Regions from separate parts of the Halomonas sp. HMF6819 genome, predicted to be linked through region 3. Evidence: predicted binding sites of a transcription regulator. Region 3 holds the regulator's gene; each other region holds the start of a gene.
The links. The regulator FliA, encoded in region 3, starts transcription of late flagellar genes. The targets are predictions, from matches to a motif close to CTAAAGTTNNNNNNNNNNCNGCCGATA.

Region 1 (5,742 bases), on a different contig from region 3:
TGGGCGGAGGTAGATGCGTTCGATCCGCTCGAGCGCGCGGCACTAGCCTGGGCCGAGGCGCTGACGCTGGTTCACCAGCACGCCATCGATGACGCGACCTTTGATCAAACCCTCGCCGCATTCGGCGAGCGCGATCTGCTCGCGTTTACCTCTATCGTGATCGCCATGAACGGCTGGAACCGGCTCGCGGTCAGCATGCGGTTCGCCCCGGATAGGGTGATGTAAGCGGCGATTGCTCATCTTGAGGGCCTTTTGATACCGGGCTTCTAAAACCCCAAGCGCTCGTTTACCATGCGCCACCCCCTTCTCGAGCGCTGCCCGTCATGTCCGCCAATGCCCTGTATACCGATCTTTCTCGTTACTACGATGTCATGTGCGAGGAGATCGACTACCCGGCGCAGAGCCGCGCCGTAGAGCGCTTGAATCAACTCTTCGGCAACGGCGGGCGCCGCCACCTTGATCTTGCCTGCGGTACCGGCCCCCACGTGCGCCATTTTCTCGATGCAGGCTTTGAAAGCACCGGGCTCGACCTCAACCCGCCCATGCTGGAACAAGCCGCCAGGCGCTGCCCCGAGGCGCGTTTCAGCCAACAGGACATGGGCGACTTCGTTGTCGACGAGCCGCAGGATCTGATCACCTGCTTTCTTTACTCGATTCACTACAGCGCGGACGTCGAGCGCCTCAAGGCGTGTATCGAAAGCGCCTGGCGTGCGCTCGAGGCGGGCGGCGTGTTCTGCTTCAACGCCGTGGACAAGGAGAAGATCGACAACGCCCTTTCGGTCAAACACACCGCACGCCGAGAAGAGGATACGTTTACGTTCAGCTCGGGTTGGCACTACCCAGGCCAGGGAGAGCGCCAGTCGCTAAGACTCAGCATCGAGAAAACCACCGCCGGGCAGAGCGAGCGCTGGGTCGACGAACACGCCATGGTCGCCGTGAACTTTGGCGAGCTGGTCGCGCTATTAAGGCCCTACTTCACCGTCGAGGTGTTCGAACATGATTTCGAGGCGATCACGCCTTGGAACGGCGAGACGGGCAACGCGCTGTTCGTGTGCGTAAAGGGGTAACGCGACGCTGAAAACGTCGGCTACTGCACGTAGTAGCCGCTTACCCGCCAAGCCCCATCCTCGAGGTGCGGCGTGACGGTCTCGGTCACTTGCCTGTTAGCGAAGCTGGTTTGAAAGGTAAAAACCTTGAGATCCCCGCGGGGCGCGCCGGGCATGGAGGTTTCGCTGATCACGCGCAGCGGACGGCGCGACTCCACCGGCCCCATGTCCTTTCGCGCAAGTTCCACGGTGCGCGCCAGCATGTCCGGCGATAGCGGGCGCTGCAAAAGCGGAGACGACGATTCCCAGGCTTTCTCGAACTCGCCACTATCGATGCTGGCAAGCCAGGCCATCACCGCCGTTTCCGCGGGGTCGCTGTGGGCATTGGCGTGGGCGGGTAGCACGGATAAAGCGAAAGCCGCTATTAAGGCGCGGTGCGAAGTAGGCATGAAGGCCTCGTATAAAAAAAACGGGTGTCTTCTTTATATCGGTCGTGCGGCAGCGGGCTTTAGCCCGTACTACGCCTTATAGAGCGCAAAACGCTAACCTTTATTTATTCAGCCGGCGTGGGTGCCAGCGGCTGGTGCCGTATTTGCTTTAGCCTGGCCTTGTCACTAGGGTAGTGAGCGGAGCCACCTCTCACGCTCCCCCGCATATCGCCCTCTCAAACCGGCGGTATGCAATCCAGCCGGCTATCAATAATTAAAAACGGCATATAAAACGACATTCGCAAGGAAATCATCATGTCCTACCCACACGTATGCCAGTTCAAGCGGCTGGCACTCGGGCTTAGCGTTTTTGCGGCCATGCTCTCCAGCGCCCAGGCGCAGACCAGTGACGCTCAAACCATCGACGAGCTGCGCGCTCAGCTCAATCAGATGCAGCAGCGCATCGAGCAGCTCGAGCGCCAGCAGTCCCAGGGCGCATCGAATAATGATCAGTCGATGGCATCGAATCAGGGCACTTCCGGCCAGAGCAGTTCCGACCAGAGCAGCTCCAGCCAAACCGGCTCGACTCAAAGCAACGCAAGCCAGGACGCTTATGGCGAAGGCACCGCCACGGGCACCTCGGCCAACGGCGAAGAGGCCCAGCTTGCCCAGCAAAACCAGCAAGCGCTGGAAGAGATGCAGCAGGTCGAAATTGGCGGGCTGCTCGAACTCAGCGGCAGCGTCAACGACTGGGACAGCCAGAGCAAGGACACCTCGGGCGATCTCGACTTCGGCAAGTTCGTCGTCACCGTTCAGGGCGAAACCGGCGCTATCGACTACTCGATGGCCTACCGCTTTTACGACGACTACCACTTTTTGCAGCACGGCTGGATCGGCTACAACCCCACCGAGCAAGACTCGTTCAAGCTGGGCCTGGTGCAAACGCCCTTCGGCAACATGGACTACGGCTACCTGGGCTGGTACGGCAACCTGGGGTATATCGCGGGCTTCAACGATAACCAGAATGCCGGCCTGAAGTGGGACCACTCCGCCGGGCCCTGGGACACGTCGCTTGCGTTTTTCAAAAGCGACAGCCTGGGCAATGGCAATGAGCACTACGGCGCCAACGCCGTAGGCGATAGCGCCCAGGGCAACAGCGAAGAGAATCAGGTCGCGGCGCGCGTGGGCTACACCTTCGGCCATGACACCGACTACGCCACCCAAGTGAACGTGTCGGCGAAAGGTGGTCAGCTCTACAACCGCAACACCGAACGTAGCGGCGACAACTGGTCGGCAGCACTCGGCGTGGACGGAAGCTACGGCAACTGGCGCACCCTGGCCCAGGCCACCACCTACGAGTACAACGCCAAAAACCCGGCAGAGAGTACATCGGGCATTTCCGACAACGCCCTGCAGATCGGCGCGTTCAACTTCAACTACCTGATCCCCGCCCAGGGCGAGATCTACTCGGCAAGCGTAGGCTACAACCTGGACGTGGACTGGGGCCCGGTCGAAAGCCTCTTCTTCTTCAACGACTTCAGCGTTATCGATCCATCGGGAGACTTTACCGCCCTCAACGGTGGCTTCGGCGATCAGCAGAACCCGATGGTCAACGATTTGGGCGTGCAAATGACCGCCGGACCGTTCTTCGCCTGGTTCGATATCGTCTCGAACAAGAACGGGCTGGACTACTTCGGCTCGCCGGTCGACGACGGCTGGAACACCGCGTTTTTGACCAACTTCGGCTTCGAGTTCTAACTCTCCCCCCAACGCCAAAGGCCACCTGTCGAGGTGGCCTTTTTGGTGTCGAGCGCTACCGCTTAGGAAGCCGGCGACGCTGGACGGTGCTGGTGTTGCAGGCCCATTAGAAAGGTGCGCAGCACCTGGTCCTTACACTCGCGGTAGTTCTTGTGGCTGGGCTTGCGAAAGAAGGCGCTCAGCTCGTGGGCACTCAGCGGCAATCCTTCACTTTCGAACAGCGCTAAAATGTCCTCGGCCTGCAGATTCAAGGCGATGCGCAGCTTCTGAAACACCTGGTTATTAGTGAGGCTGGGCTCCGGCGTCGGCGCCGGGCCTTCACGCTTGCCGCGCTTGTGGCTGATGAAGCCGTTCAAGAACCCCGCCAAGTCCTTGTCTCGCATTGACTTGAAGGCCTCGTCGTCATCCTTTTTGAGCCAGGCGGTGACCTGCTCCAGCGACACATCGACGTCAGCCAGCTTGAAAATGGTGACGATGGCGGTGTCCTTCAGGTCGAAGGCGTAGCGAAGGCGGCGAAAAATATCGTTATTGGTCAACGTTTAATCCTAACGGGAGGTCAGCGTGGCCAAAAGCGCGTCGATCTCGGCTTTTAGCTCGTCGTCTTCGATGTGCGCGGCGCTGGCTTTGGCCTGGCGCAGGCTCTTGAGGGCGGCATCCGACTCATCGAGTTCCACCTGAAGCGTCGCCATGGAGTAACCGATTGAGGCGACGTAATCCGGCAAGGGCCGGGCCGCGGCTTTATCCAGCGCTTTCTGGTAAAGCGCTAGCGCCTCATCTGATTCTTCGGTGAAGTCCGCCAGCGTTTCCCACTGTTCCGGGTGATCCTTCTCGGTGTACTCGTTGTCGATACAGATCGCCTCGAGCTCGCCATAAAGCGCCTCGAACGCCTCACGGTCCTCCTTGTGAGCCGCGCGCATCAGCTTTTCGGCCAGTTCATACACGGCCTTGTGAAGTTTGGTGTTGATCACAGCACTACCTTGAAAATCGAATGAATGGACGCGGCTGCTTCACAGGGCGGCCTTTTCACCATTGTAACGTGCGTGGCCGCTGCGGGCTTTGCTATTTATATTCTCAAGCGTTATCGAAAGTGAATTAAGTGGGCCGGGTAAACGCCCGGCGCGCCTCCTTGATGCGCGGACGTAGAAAACACGCCTCCGCGTGATCGTTGATCATCCCCATCGCCTGCATGAAGGCGAACACCGTGGTGGGGCCGACAAATTTCCAGCCGCGTTTCTTGAGATCTTTCGAGAGCGCCACTGAAGTCGGCGACGTGGAGACACTTTGCGGGCTGGCGATCTCACCTTTCTCTGGCTCGAAGCGCCAGAAATACGCCGCCAGCGCCCCCTGCTCTTCGACCATCTCGCAAGCGCGCCGAGCGTTATTGATCACCGCCTCGATCTTGCCGCGATGGCGAACGATGCCGGCGTCCTTGAGCAGGCGCTCGACATCGCTTTCATCGAAAGCGGCCACCCGATAAAAATCGAACCCGGCAAACGCCGAGCGAAAATGCTCGCGCTTGGCCAGAATCGTGCGCCAGCTCAGCCCCGCCTGAAACCCTTCCAGGCTGATCTTCTCGAACAGTCGCTGATCATCGGCGACCGGAAAACCCCACTCAAAATCGTGATAAGGCTCGAGCACGTCAGGTGCTACCGCGCACCAAGCGCAGCGGCGTTTTCCGTCCAGGCTTTGAGTAGTCTTGTCCATCAACTCGGCATCCGATCAGTCAAAACGAGTAAGCAGCTTAAAAGTGGCGGTTTGATGTGTGGTGCTTTGGCGTGCACGACGGCCTCACAGTAGCTTACAAGCAGGTGAAAAAACCTTGAAGACCCGAAAGCGATCAGCGCAACGATACCAGTCCACCCTCTGTCATGTTTCCTTTACTAGAGCACCACTGTTCCCGCGTCTGACGATACATTCGCAACGTGCAGCCGTGATATTCCTGAATCTCGAAATGATCGAATCCTGCTTTCGCGGCGACCTTTTGCGAGGCCGTATGTTCTGGCTCGATCAGGGCAACGACTGAGGGCAGCGATTTCTCGTTGAACGCTTGATCGAGCACTGCCCTCACCGCCTCGGGAGCAAAGCCCTGATTCCAGTAGCGCGCGGCCAGCCGGTATCCCAGCATGATCTCTTCAACGCCACCGATTTCTTCCGGACTGACGCCGCAAAAACCGATCAGCAGGTGAGTATCCTTCTCCACCAGCGCCATTGGGCCCATTCCGTGGGCTGCATAGCACGTACAGCACCACTCGATGAATTGGCGTGTGGCCGCTTCATCGAATACACCGCGTATGGAATATTTCATGACCTCTGGGTCACCCAGAATTGAAGTGAGAGCCGACAAATCGTTTAGAGAAAGCGGACGAAGCCGCAGCCTGTGAGTTTCAAGGTAGCGCATCCCTTTTCCTCGTATCGCTTGCGACATTGATAAGCTATTGCTTATTAAGTTATCGCATACCGGCACGCCATTTGACAGAGCCTGGCGGGGCCACAATGATGCCACTCGCAGA
Region 2 (5,742 bases), 360 kb from region 3:
GATTCGCTGCTCTGCGCTGGTGACCGAGCTTTTAATGAGGCCGTCTTCTGAGGTAATGGTCGTCAATGTAGCGCTCAGGCGCCCTGCAAACCCTGCTTCCTTGCTGTCGCCGGCGAAGAAGGCTGACAGACCTTCAGGGTCGTTGGCAACAGCGGCGTCAAGCTTTTCTTCGTCGACCTCCAAGCGCCCGCGCTCATCGATAGAGATTCCGATTTCCGACAGCCGCGTGATATCGCCGCCCGCCAAGCTGTCGCTAATGTCACGACTCAACCGGTTTTCGATAGTGCGTACCGTACGGTCCCCTATCAGCTCGCCAGAAATCTCGCCTTCCCCGTTGAACTTGGTCATGCGCCCTACGGTCGATTTCATTTCGTTATAGTTGCTAACGAAGTTGTTGATGGCCTCTTTCAGGGAGTCGTTGTCTCGTTCGATGACCAGGGTGGCGGGGGATTCCGACACAGCGGTGACATCAAGCGTTACCCCCTCGATAGCACCTTCGACGCGGTTGGTCTTGCTGGTGATCGCGATACCGTTGACGTTGAGCGCAGCGTCCTGACCTGGGCGTACCGTCGTAGTATCCATGGCAAGCCCATCGATACCGGAAAACCCTATGAGCGAAGCATCCTGGCCGGTTTCCTTCGAGCTGAGCGCCAAGCGATATCCGGTGCCGTCGTTGACAAGCGAGGCAGTAACGCCCGATTCCTTGTCTGCATTGATCTGATCGCGCACCTCGGCCAGCGTGCTGCCCGCCTTGATATCGATTTCGTAGCTACTTTTGGGCGCGGCGCCGCTATCGAACGCACCGTTGGTGTAGGTCGCACCGAAATCCAACTTGAGCTTGGTGTCTGTCGTCGTAAGGGCCTGGTCGAGCGCGACACTTTGTGAGGCGGCGCTTCCGGCGCGAGCCAACTGAGAAACGCTAATTTCAAAACGCCCGGGGTTGGCTTTCTCACCCGCCGTGGCCAAAACGCCACTGCCGGTTACCGTGCTCTTTTGCTGCTTGAAGGTCGATGCGTCGTTCAGCGCCTTGACCGAGGTATTGACCCGGTCCATCGCCGATTCGAGACGCCCATAGGCCGAAATTTTTGTCTTTTGGGCACTTTGCTGCTGTAAAACGGGGGTAAGCTTTTGACTCTCTGCGGCCTTAAGCTGATTCAGCAGACCGTTCAAGTCCAACCCGGAACCTACACCAAGCGCGGAGATTGATGCCATGGGTTAAATCCTCGAGTAATAAGTAGCAAAGAGATTGGGTTGATTACCTTGTCTATCGGCTGGGTGAGAACGAACTTTAGGCATCGTCAGAAGATACCCGCAAAAAAATGCCCAGCGCTATGGCCGGGCATTAAGGGCTTTAATAGTTCGGCTTAGCTCTGGTTGGTTTGGGCCAGCATGCCCAACTGCTGTTCGAGATAGGCACCTGTCTGATTCATTTGTGCCACCATGCTGTCCATTGCCTGAAACTGAGTACGGTAACGCGCCACGGTCTGATCGATACGCTCTTCGGTGCGGGTGTAGCGCTCTTTGAGCGATTCGACTCGGCTTTCAGAGTTGGCTTTCGCCGTATCGAGACGGCCGCCATCTCCCACCAAGCGCTCGAGGGAGGTATTGATCTGCCCTGCCATACCGCTTCCCTCACTGCTGCCTGCAAAAAAGTCAGTCAGCGCATCCGGCTGGGTGGCAATGACGTTATCCAGCTTTTCATCATCGACCTCAAGCGTACCGTCGGTTTGCAATGAAATGCCGATGTCGGACAGTACGTTGAAGCCGTCACCGCCTGTCACACCGCTAATAGCCTGACGGAGCTCGCGCTCGACGGCTCGTGTGGTCGCATCAGCGTTCAAGCCTCCCGACTGCCCCGTTTCTACATCGAAGTTGGTCAAAGTATTCAAGGTGCTTTTGAGCGTGTTGAAGCTTTCCACGAAGGTATCCACGTTCTCACGCAACGCTTCGTTATCCTGTTCGACCATGATAGTGCTCGACGTGCCCGCCTCTGTCAGCGTCAACGTCATGCCTTGAATGGCGCCTTCGACCTGATTGGAAGCGCTCACGATATCGATACCGTTAACGTTGAACGCCGCGTCCTGGCCCCTTTGCACGACCTGAACGTCCGAGGTAGCCACCTCACCCGATAGAATGCTCGAGAAATTAGTGCTTTCGATGCTGGCGTCGGCGCCGGTCTCGCTCGACATGATCGAAAGCCGATACCCCTGCCCGTCGTTGATGATAGAGGCAGTCACCTGACCACCACCCTGGTCGTTGATGGCGTCTCGAATATCTTCAAGCGAACTGCCATCGGCGATCGTGATATCGGACATGCTTCCTTCAGATAGTGCGAAGCTGAGCGTTTGCTCACCGCTGACAACGCTTTCGTCAGCACTATCCAAGCGTTCTGTCACTAGGCTGCCGGCAGTTGCCAACTGATCGACCTCTACGTCGTACCGGCCCGCCTGTGCTTCGCTGGAGGTAATGGCAATGACACCGTCACCCTCAACGTTGGTCGTGAGGCTTTCAAACGATTCCGTATCGTTCAACGCCTGGGTGGCATCCTGGAACGTGGAAACGGCGCTTTTGAGTGTTCCATAGGCAGAGACGGTGGTGTTGGCAGACTGAACCTGCTCGGCAATGGGCTGGAGTTTGGCGCGCTCGGCGGTTTGAAGCTGATCCAATAGCCCATTTAGATCGAGCCCCGAGCCAATGCCCAGTGAAGATATGGAAGCCATCGATTGCTGCCCCTTTAAATATGATCGCCTGCTCTTTAGGCGAGCTGAAATTTGCCTGTGTCAATGCATTGACTATCGGCAAATCGCGCAGTGTCTTTAGCCTTTATCCCACTTTTAACTTAGTAAACGGTTATTTTCTGTAATCTTTACCGCTTTTTAGGTTAAGCGGGCCGCTTGAAAAGAAATGACCCAGTGCGCTATTGCGCTACGAGCCCTTGCCCTCCAAAGCGCGATACGTACCGAACCCAAGCGTTGAACACGCCAATAACTTAGACCTTGGTCTAAATGCGCTAACTCCATTACACTATGGAAACGTTGTTCGTTAATCGATGGAGCATTGAATGCCCTGCGAAGGTGATACCCCCGCCGCCCCTGTTGACGCGTCTCGGCTGCGTCAGTGCCTATTCACACTGGCGGAACTTTTGTACGTCAACGGCCATGTGCTTGAAACCGTGACGCTGCCTGGCTGCGGGTTGGCTCGGCGCGAGGTGGCAGCGCTTGAGGATCAGGATGCCGGCTGGTCGGCGTGTCGTCGGACGCTCGAAGCGGGCGCGGCGGGTACCACCAACGGTGAAGGGCGCTTCGTGCTAACGGCGCTCGGGCGGGACATCATGTTCGATATGTTCGGTCAGGGAGCGGCGGACTGCGCCTGATTTAAGACGCCGCCATTCGGCTTTTGAACGCAAAAACGCCCGCATTTGCGGGCGTTTGTGTTTGGCACAGCGCGTTGATTAACGAAGGCCAAGCATCGAAAGAATGAACAGCACGACGACGACCAGACCCACGATATAGATGATGTTACGCATTGCGGCGCTCCTTGCTTTTTTGCGTTTTAGGAAAATCAAAGGGTTGCTTACCCATCGAGGCAACATCCTCATCCTAGCAGGCTTTTGGGCGCTTTGCGTAATTTACGTGCGTCTGGCGCGCGCACGCTCTACGCTTTTTGAAAGCCTCGCTGGCACTGAAAAAGGAAAGCCTATGCGCGTGCGACTGTTCCCTCAGGCGTTGATGGTCGTGTTGGGGCTAGCGCTCTTAAATGGCGGCGCGCTGGCCCAAACGCCCTCCTCGGCAGCTTTTCGAGCCCTCGATGAGCAGGCCGGCGCGCTCGACCGTCTACATACGGTCGTGGTGGCGGTGGACGGGAATCTGGTGCATGAATTTCACCAGGGCGGGCCGGGGACGAGCACGCCGGTCAACGTGAAGTCGCTTTCCAAAACGGTGCTGGCGGCCATTACCGGGGCGGCGATTAACGATGGGGTAATTGACTCGCTCGACCAGCCGCTGGTCGAACTACTGGGTAGCCGCGTGCCGACGGGGCTGGATCCGCGCGTCAACGACATTACCCTCGAGAACCTGCTGGCCATGCAGGCGGGGCTCGAGCGCACCTCCGGCGAGAACTACAGCGGCTGGGTGGCAAGCGCCAACTGGGTGGAAAACGCCCTTTCTCGCCCCTTCGTGGACGAACCCGGCGGTCGAATGCTCTACTCCACCGGCTCCAGCCACCTGGTCTCCGCCGCGCTTACCTACTCGAGCGGTGAATCCACCTATGAGCTTGCCCAGCGCCTGCTGGCCGAGCCGCTTCACATCATGCTTCCCCGCTGGCTGCAGGATCCGCAGGGTGTTTACTTCGGCGGCAACGACATGCAGCTTTCGCCGCGGGCGCTGGTCGAGATCGGCGAGCTTTACCGTTTGGACGGCGTGGTCGATGGCGAACGGATACTGCCGGAAGGCTACGTGGAGAATTCCTGGACGCCGCGGGGCCGGTCGCCCTGGACGGGGGATGGCTACGGGCTCGGCTGGTTCGTGACCACCTTCGGCGATACGCCGGTCTACTACGGGCGCGGCTATGGCGGCCAGGCGCTGTTCGTGATTCCCGAGCGCGCGATGACGGTGGTGATCACCTCCAACCCCAACCCGCCTTCTCCCGGCGGGCAGTTTCAGCAGCAGTTAAACCGGCTGGTGTTGACTATGCTGATTTACGACGAGTGAGCCGCCGGCTTAAAGCAGATAAACGAGAATCGCGGTGAAGGTGGCGCCGGTGATCAGAAAGCCCAGCGCCAGTACCAGCCCGTCGCGGGCGACCAGCCCCAGCCCGAACAGCGTCAGCGCCAGGCCGGCGCCGTTGGCGGAAAAGGGAACGAACTCCATCGGCGGCATGGCGATTGCGATCAGCACGCAGGCCAGCGCCGTTGCGCGCATGCCCAGATAGCCGCTCATCCACGCCAGCCGCACGCCAATTAGCCCGTCGACCCAGCGCCCGGGCTTGCGCATCCACTTGAGCGCCTTGTCGAACCCCTTGCGCGACACCGAGCGGTTCAAGAGCCAGCGCGGCAGCCAAAAAGACCGGCGCCCGAGCAGCAGCTGGCTCGAGGTCAACAACACCAGCGCCGCCATCAGGGTGGGCACGCCGGGGATATCGCCGACCACCGGCGCCAGCACGATCAGCCCCGCTACCAGCAGCATCGGCCCGAAGGAGCGCCGCCCCACGGCGTCGACGATATCCTCGACGCTAACGCGGCTCTTCTCGTTTTCCATTTGATCCAGCGCGTCCAAAAGCTCGGTCAGGCTGGAGGCATCGTTTTCGTTATTCATGCGGGCGCCAGCGCTCCTCGGCCTGGAGTTTGGCGCGAATGAAATCGCTGTGGCTGACGTACAGAAGATCCGCCAGCCGGCGAATGCGGTGCTCCTCGAGCGGGTCGACGCTGCCGTCCGCCCAGGCAAGCTGCCACATCAGCGCCACCAGCTCGAAACGCTGGGCGTAGTCGTAGTGCTCCTTGACAAGACTGACGAACTGATAGTGATCGACCGCCTCATTGACCTGGGCCTCGGCCAGCGCCATTAGCTCACTCACCTGCGCCTCGTTCAATCGATAGCGCGTCATCAGCATATGCTTGAGCGCCGCTTGCTCCTCCGGAGCTTGCTCGTAGTCGGCGCGCACGATCTCGCACAGAAGCGCCGCCGTGGCGAGCTCCAGCGTCAGGTGATGATTCTCGCGCCGCTCCGGCTCGGCCAGCGCGTCGTG
Region 3 (5,742 bases):
GCGCGACAACGACCGGCTTTTGAAGACGCTGGAGCGGCTGCGCGACCTGGGCAATACCGTGATCGTCGTCGAGCACGACGAGGATGCGATCCGCGCCGCCGACCACGTGCTCGATATCGGCCCCGGCGCCGGTGTTCACGGCGGCGAAATCGTCGCCCAAGGCACCCCACAGGACATCATGGACAACCCGGACTCTCTGACCGGGCAGTACCTGTGCGGCACTCGCGAAATCGCCGTGCCGCCGTATCGCATCCCCGGCAACCCGGAGAAGGAACTGGTGGTGCGCGGAGCGACGGGCAATAACCTGCAAAACGTCACGCTCAAACTGCCGCTGGGGCTGTTCATCGCCATCACCGGCGTATCCGGCTCGGGCAAGTCGACGCTGATCAACGGCACTTTGATGCCGATCGCCGCGCGCGATCTCAACCGGGCCACCACCATGACCCCGGCGCCTTACAGCGCCATCGAAGGCCTCGATCAGCTCGACAAGGTCATCGACATCGACCAGAGCCCGATCGGGCGCACGCCGCGCTCGAACCCGGCGACCTACACCGGCATTTTCACCCCGATTCGCGAGCTGTTCGCCGGCACCCAGGAGGCGCGCTCGCGCGGCTATAAGCCCGGCCGATTCAGCTTCAACGTCAAGGGCGGGCGCTGCGAAGCGTGCCAGGGCGAGGGCATGATCAAGGTAGAGATGCACTTTCTGCCGGACATCTACGTACCCTGCGACGTCTGCAAGGGCAAGCGCTACAACCGCGAAACCCTGGACATCCACTACAAGGGCAAGAACATCCACGACGTGCTGGAAATGACCGTCGAAGAGGGCCTTGAGTTCTTCAGCCCGGTGCCGGCCATCGCGCGGCGCCTTCAAACGCTTTTGGACGTCGGGCTCTCCTACATTCGCCTGGGCCAGAGCGCGACCACGCTCTCCGGCGGCGAGGCGCAGCGGGTCAAGCTCGCCCGGGAGCTGGCCAAGCGCGACACCGGCCAGACGCTCTACATTCTGGACGAGCCGACCACGGGCCTGCACTTCGAGGACATCCGCCAGCTTCTGACGGTGCTCCACCGCCTGCGCGATCACGGCAACACGATCGTGGTGATCGAGCACAACCTCGACGTGATCAAGACCGCGGACTGGATCGTCGACCTGGGCCCGGAAGGCGGCTCCGGCGGCGGTCGGATCATCGCCGAGGGCACCCCGGAGCAGTTGGTGAAGAAAAAAGGCTCCCACACTGGGCAATTTTTGGCGCCGCTGTTGCAAAAAAAGAAGTGAAAAAATAAAAAAAACGATAAGGCAATGAAGGACCAACCGCCGTATCGTCACTTTTGAGCCGGCGGCGATATGGCGAGCGCCGGCTCGCGCACGCGATTCTAGAGAAGGAGACACCGAGCATGAGTCAGGAAAAGAGCTGTATTGTTCGCCACTTCAACCATTATTACTCGTTGTCGAAAGACGAAGAGCAGCTGCTTGATTCGCTCGAAGAGAGCCCGCTCGATCAAAAAGCGGGGTCGCTTCTATGGGAGATGAAGGATCCCGCCCAGGAGTTTTGTACGCTGCGAAGCGGCTGGGCCTACTCCTACCGCCATTTGGAAAACGGCGACCGTCACATCATGGAGGTCTACCTTCCCGGCGACATCATCGGCCTGCGCGAATTTGCCTTCTCCCAACGGCTGGAAAACGTGCGCTTCATCACCGATAGCGTCGTATGCCGCTTCCCGCACAAGCGCATGATCGATTTGTTCAGCGCGTCGCTGCCGCTGACCTCGGTCATGTTCGCCATCAGCAGCCGCCAGCAGTCGCTTCTGACCGAGCGGCTGGTGAACCTGGCCAGGCGCACCGCCCGCCAGAAAATGGCTCACTTCATCCACGAGATGTACGTGCGCCTGAGCCAGACCAACCCGGATTTGACCGGCCAGTTTCGCCTGCCGCTCTCGCAAGAGCAGCTTGCCGACGTGCTGGGACTGAGCCCGGTGCACGTCAGCCGCACCTTCACCGCGCTTAGCGAGGCGGGGCTCATTTATCGCGACCGCCATCACATTAATATTCCGGACCTGGCGGCACTTGCCGCCGAAGGCGAGTTCGACGACTGCTACTTAAGCGACAACGTGCGGCCGCTGCTCGGCCAGACGGAGTAATGCGTATCTTTTCTCGACATCACTACTCGGCGCACCGTCCCATGACGCGTCTCCCTTTTTCCGCGGCCGCGCTCAGCGCCGCCGGGCTCTTAACGCTTGCCACTGCCGCCCAGGCGGCGCGCTACCCGGTCAGCGACGAAACGGCCTTCGGCGGCTGGCACGCTGTGACCACCACCGATGCCGGCCAGCGCCACTTTCGCGCGCTGGAGGCCGAAAGCTATTCGGACGCCATTTTGAGCGTGAACGCCACCGAAGGTGTGTGCCATCTGCCCTGGCTCGAACTGCGCGTGACTTTGGATGAGGCGCAGCCCGAGAGCCTCGCGGTGAACCTGGTCCCGGCGCGGCTGCGCGTCGACCAGACGCCGATCATGGAAACCATGGCGGAGTTCATCGTCGAACAGGGGGACGACGGCTTCTACAGCCACTTCTATCTTGGCGAGCTCGACGCGCTGCTGGCGCGCATGAGCGAAGGCGAGCAGCTCTTCATCGGCTTCGAGCAGGGCAACGCCGCGCCCTGGACCATGACGTTTGATCTCGACGGCGCCGGGCAAGCCATTCAGGAAATGCAGCGGCGCTGCGCCGGGGCTTAAAGCGTCAGCGCCACCGATTCCGGGGCGGGCGTTCGCAGCACGAACTCGACGCGGCGGTTGGCGGCGCGACCCTCGAGCGTGTCGTTGCCGGTGAGCGGGCGCGTGTCGGCGTAACCCACGGCGCGTAGCCGCTGTCGTGCCACGCCCTCCTGCTCGAGATGGCGCACCACCGCGATCGCCCGCCCGGTCGAAAGCTCCCAGTTGGAGGCGAACGCTGCGGTCGATATCGGCACGTTATCGGTGTGCCCTTCCACCGACACCTCGCCATCGAAGGTATCGATCACCTCGCTCAATCGCTCGAGTACGGCTTCACCCTGGGCGGTCAACTCGGCGGCGCCGCTGTCGAACAGCAGGCTGTCATCGATGCGCAGGGTCACGCCTTCGCGCCCCTGGCTCACGCTCACGCCCTGGATGTCGAGCGCCGCCATTGCCGGCGACAGACCGCTGTCGCGCGGCAGGATGCCGGAGGAGAGCGGTGTGAGCCCGTGGCCTTCGTCCGTCGCCTCGCCGCCGCTGCCCGCCGGTGTCAGCGCCAGCAGCAGCACGAACAACGTGATCAGAAGTGTTAGCACGTCGAGGTAGCTGGTCAGCCACCCCTCCTCACCGTCGCCACCGGTGAAGGGCGATTCCAACGCGTGGCGGGCGTCGCGGTTCAGCATGACGCTACCCTTTCGCCGCGACGCCGCTGCCCGGGCGCGGCTTCACGTGCGGGTCGTTGATCTCGTCGTGATAGTTGGCCACGAACGAGTTCAGCGTCTCTTCGATGAACGACGGCAGCCGGCGCTTGGTGATCAGCGAAATGCCTTCGAGTACCATGTTCATGGTGATCAAACGCTCCTCGGTGCGCCGCTCGAGCTTCACCGCCACCGGCTTGAACACCAGATTGGCCAGCAGGATGCCGTAGAAGGTGGTCAAGAGCGCCACCGCCATGCGTGGCCCAATCACCTCGAGATCCCCCGCGTCCATCACTTCGAGCATGTTGACCAGCCCGACGAGCGTTCCGATCATGCCAAACGCCGGGGCGTAGGTCGCCATGGTGCGAAAGATCTGCGCCTCGGCGTGCTCGCGTGCCTTGAGCCTGGCGATGCGCCAGCGCAGCATGTCGAAGATCTCGTCTTCCTTGGTGTTGGCGATGACGAGCTGGATGCCGGTACGCAGAAACGGGTTGCGGGTGTGCTCGAGCTCGCGCTCGACCGCGCGCACGTCGCCCTTGAACCAGAGCCTGGCCATCGAGACCAGCTCGTCGATGTCGTCGCGAACGAAGGTATTCTCACGGCGAAATACCAGCCCCACCAGACGCACCACGCGCACCACTTCCTTGAGCGGATAGCTGATGAACGTCGCCGCCAGCGTGCCGGTGATGACGATGGCAAGCCCGGGCAGGTTGATGAAGCTTTCCGGGGACTCCGCGGTAAAGAACAGCACGCTCACCAGCAAGAGGATGCTGGCGCCTATTCCGATCAGGGTAGAGGGGTTCATCGACGGCTCCTCGCCGGTTGGTTGTAAGGGTGAAAGTGTCTCAGTCTGGCTCGTGCAGGCGCGCCCGCAATCGGCTAATGGCTTGGCTGTGCAGCTGCGATACCCGCGACTCGGTGACGCCCAGCACGGCCCCTACCTCCTTGAGGTTGAGCTCTTCCTGGTAGTAGAGCGCCATCAACAGCTTTTCGCGCTCCGGCAGCGCTTCGATCGCGGCGATCAGGGTTTCGCGCTGTTGGCCGTCCAGAAGTTCCTCGAAAGGCGCGTTCAGCGACTCCTGAACCGGCTCGCCGCCCTCCTCCAGAAGCTCCTCGAAGGGCAGCAGGTGGCCGCTGTTGGTATCCGCGAGAAGCTGCTGGTACTCGTCGAGCGGGATATCCAGATCGCGGGCGATCTCGCTCTCTTCCGGAGCGCGGCCAAGGCTTTGCTCCAGCCGGCGCACGGACTCGTCCATGGCCCGGGCGGAGCGGCGCACACTGCGCGGTAGCCAGTCCCGGGTACGCAGCTCGTCGACCATTGCGCCGCGAATTCGTTGGCTGGCGAAGGTGGCGAAGCTCGCCCCCTGGGCGGCATCAAAACGCCCGAGCGCCTCCAGTAGCCCCACCATGCCGGCCTGGATCAGATCGTCGAGCTCGATGCTGGCCGGCAAACGAACTTGCAACGCCAGCGCCTGGCGACGCACCAGCGGCATGTGCTGGTTGACCATCTCGCTGTGTTGGATTCTTCCCTTTGCTGTATACATCGGCGTGCCCCTGGCTAATCGCTGGTCACTGATAGTTCACAATCACTTGAAGCCCTTTCACCCTCACCGGCGGCTGACCGCGCCCCAAGGCGAAACGAAACGCGAGCGGCGCGCCGGCGCCGAGCCCGGCAAGGCCGGTGGAGCTGCCGCGCTGGCCGTCGAGGGCGACGCAGCGCTCCGGGTGGCAAAGCCAGGCGAGAATATCGGCCCCGGGCGGCGCTTCAAAGCGCCAGTTGACGCGCTCAATGCGCCCCTGACGAATCTCGGCGCTGGGCGGCGGCGCGAGCGCCTGGCTAACGCTTGCCCGGTCGCTCATGGCGACCATCAGCCCGGTCGCGTCGATGCTCCAACTGCCTCCCCCTGCCAGAGCCGACAGCGAAATCCCGCCGGCGACCACCCCACTCAGTGCTGCGAGAATGACGTTTCTCATTAGCATAACCTAACTATAGTGGCTCAATCAGTATGGCCTACCTGGCTAAAAGCAGCAGTTCGATTCCCAAATACGTCGCCGCCGCGGCGTGCAGGTTCTCGAGCAGCCCGGCGCGGGGCAGGTTTGGCTCGTGCAGCGCCAACAGTCGCTTGGGCCCCTGGTGCTCGCTGACCAGCCGCAGCGTGCGGTACATGGCGGCGAACGCCTCGGCGTCGCTTCGCACCCACAGCGCCCAGCGTGAGTAGCGCGCGCAGAGCGCCTGGAGCGGCGCATCGGCGTCCACCGGCACGACCTCCCAGCTCTCTGACGTCGCTGCCCAGCGCCGGCCGAGCCGCGCCCACTCGTCGAGGCGCGCGATCACCGGCTCG

Region 1: the regulator FliA is predicted to act here: its motif matches at 1,621-1,647, upstream of ACGLWX_RS15105 (DUF4019 domain-containing protein).
Region 2: the regulator FliA is predicted to act here: its motif matches at 1,266-1,292, upstream of fliD (flagellar filament capping protein FliD).

The regions. Positions count from the first base shown of each region.
Region 1 covers NZ_JBIQVY010000005.1:185,591-191,332, forward strand. Annotated here, with positions in the region: gene ACGLWX_RS15095 (carboxymuconolactone decarboxylase family protein) at 1-225, shown strand, start outside; gene ACGLWX_RS15100 (class I SAM-dependent DNA methyltransferase) at 324-1,067, shown strand; gene ACGLWX_RS15105 (DUF4019 domain-containing protein) at 1,088-1,495, opposite strand; gene ACGLWX_RS15110 (hypothetical protein) at 1,790-3,232, shown strand; gene ACGLWX_RS15115 (DUF1456 family protein) at 3,295-3,768, opposite strand; gene ACGLWX_RS15120 (tetratricopeptide repeat protein) at 3,778-4,200, opposite strand; gene ACGLWX_RS15125 (DNA-3-methyladenine glycosylase I) at 4,325-4,936, opposite strand; gene ACGLWX_RS15130 (GNAT family N-acetyltransferase) at 5,070-5,657, opposite strand.
Region 2 covers NZ_JBIQVY010000004.1:408,763-414,504, reverse strand. Annotated here, with positions in the region: gene fliD (flagellar filament capping protein FliD) at 1-1,212, opposite strand, end outside; gene fliD (flagellar filament capping protein FliD) at 1,365-2,720, opposite strand; gene ACGLWX_RS14230 (hypothetical protein) at 3,062-3,373, shown strand; gene ACGLWX_RS14225 (serine hydrolase domain-containing protein) at 3,699-4,709, shown strand; gene ACGLWX_RS14220 (exopolysaccharide biosynthesis protein) at 4,719-5,312, opposite strand; gene ACGLWX_RS14215 (TerB family tellurite resistance protein) at 5,305-5,742, opposite strand, start outside.
Region 3 covers NZ_JBIQVY010000004.1:50,080-55,821, reverse strand. Annotated here, with positions in the region: gene uvrA (excinuclease ABC subunit UvrA) at 1-1,273, shown strand, start outside; gene ACGLWX_RS12490 (Crp/Fnr family transcriptional regulator) at 1,393-2,136, shown strand; gene ACGLWX_RS12485 (hypothetical protein) at 2,178-2,726, shown strand; gene ACGLWX_RS12480 (flagellar motor protein MotB) at 2,723-3,385, opposite strand; gene ACGLWX_RS12475 (motility protein A) at 3,390-4,205, opposite strand; gene ACGLWX_RS12470 (RNA polymerase sigma factor FliA) at 4,246-4,944, opposite strand; gene ACGLWX_RS12465 (flagellar protein FlhE) at 4,970-5,374, opposite strand; gene ACGLWX_RS12460 (hypothetical protein) at 5,412-5,742, opposite strand, start outside.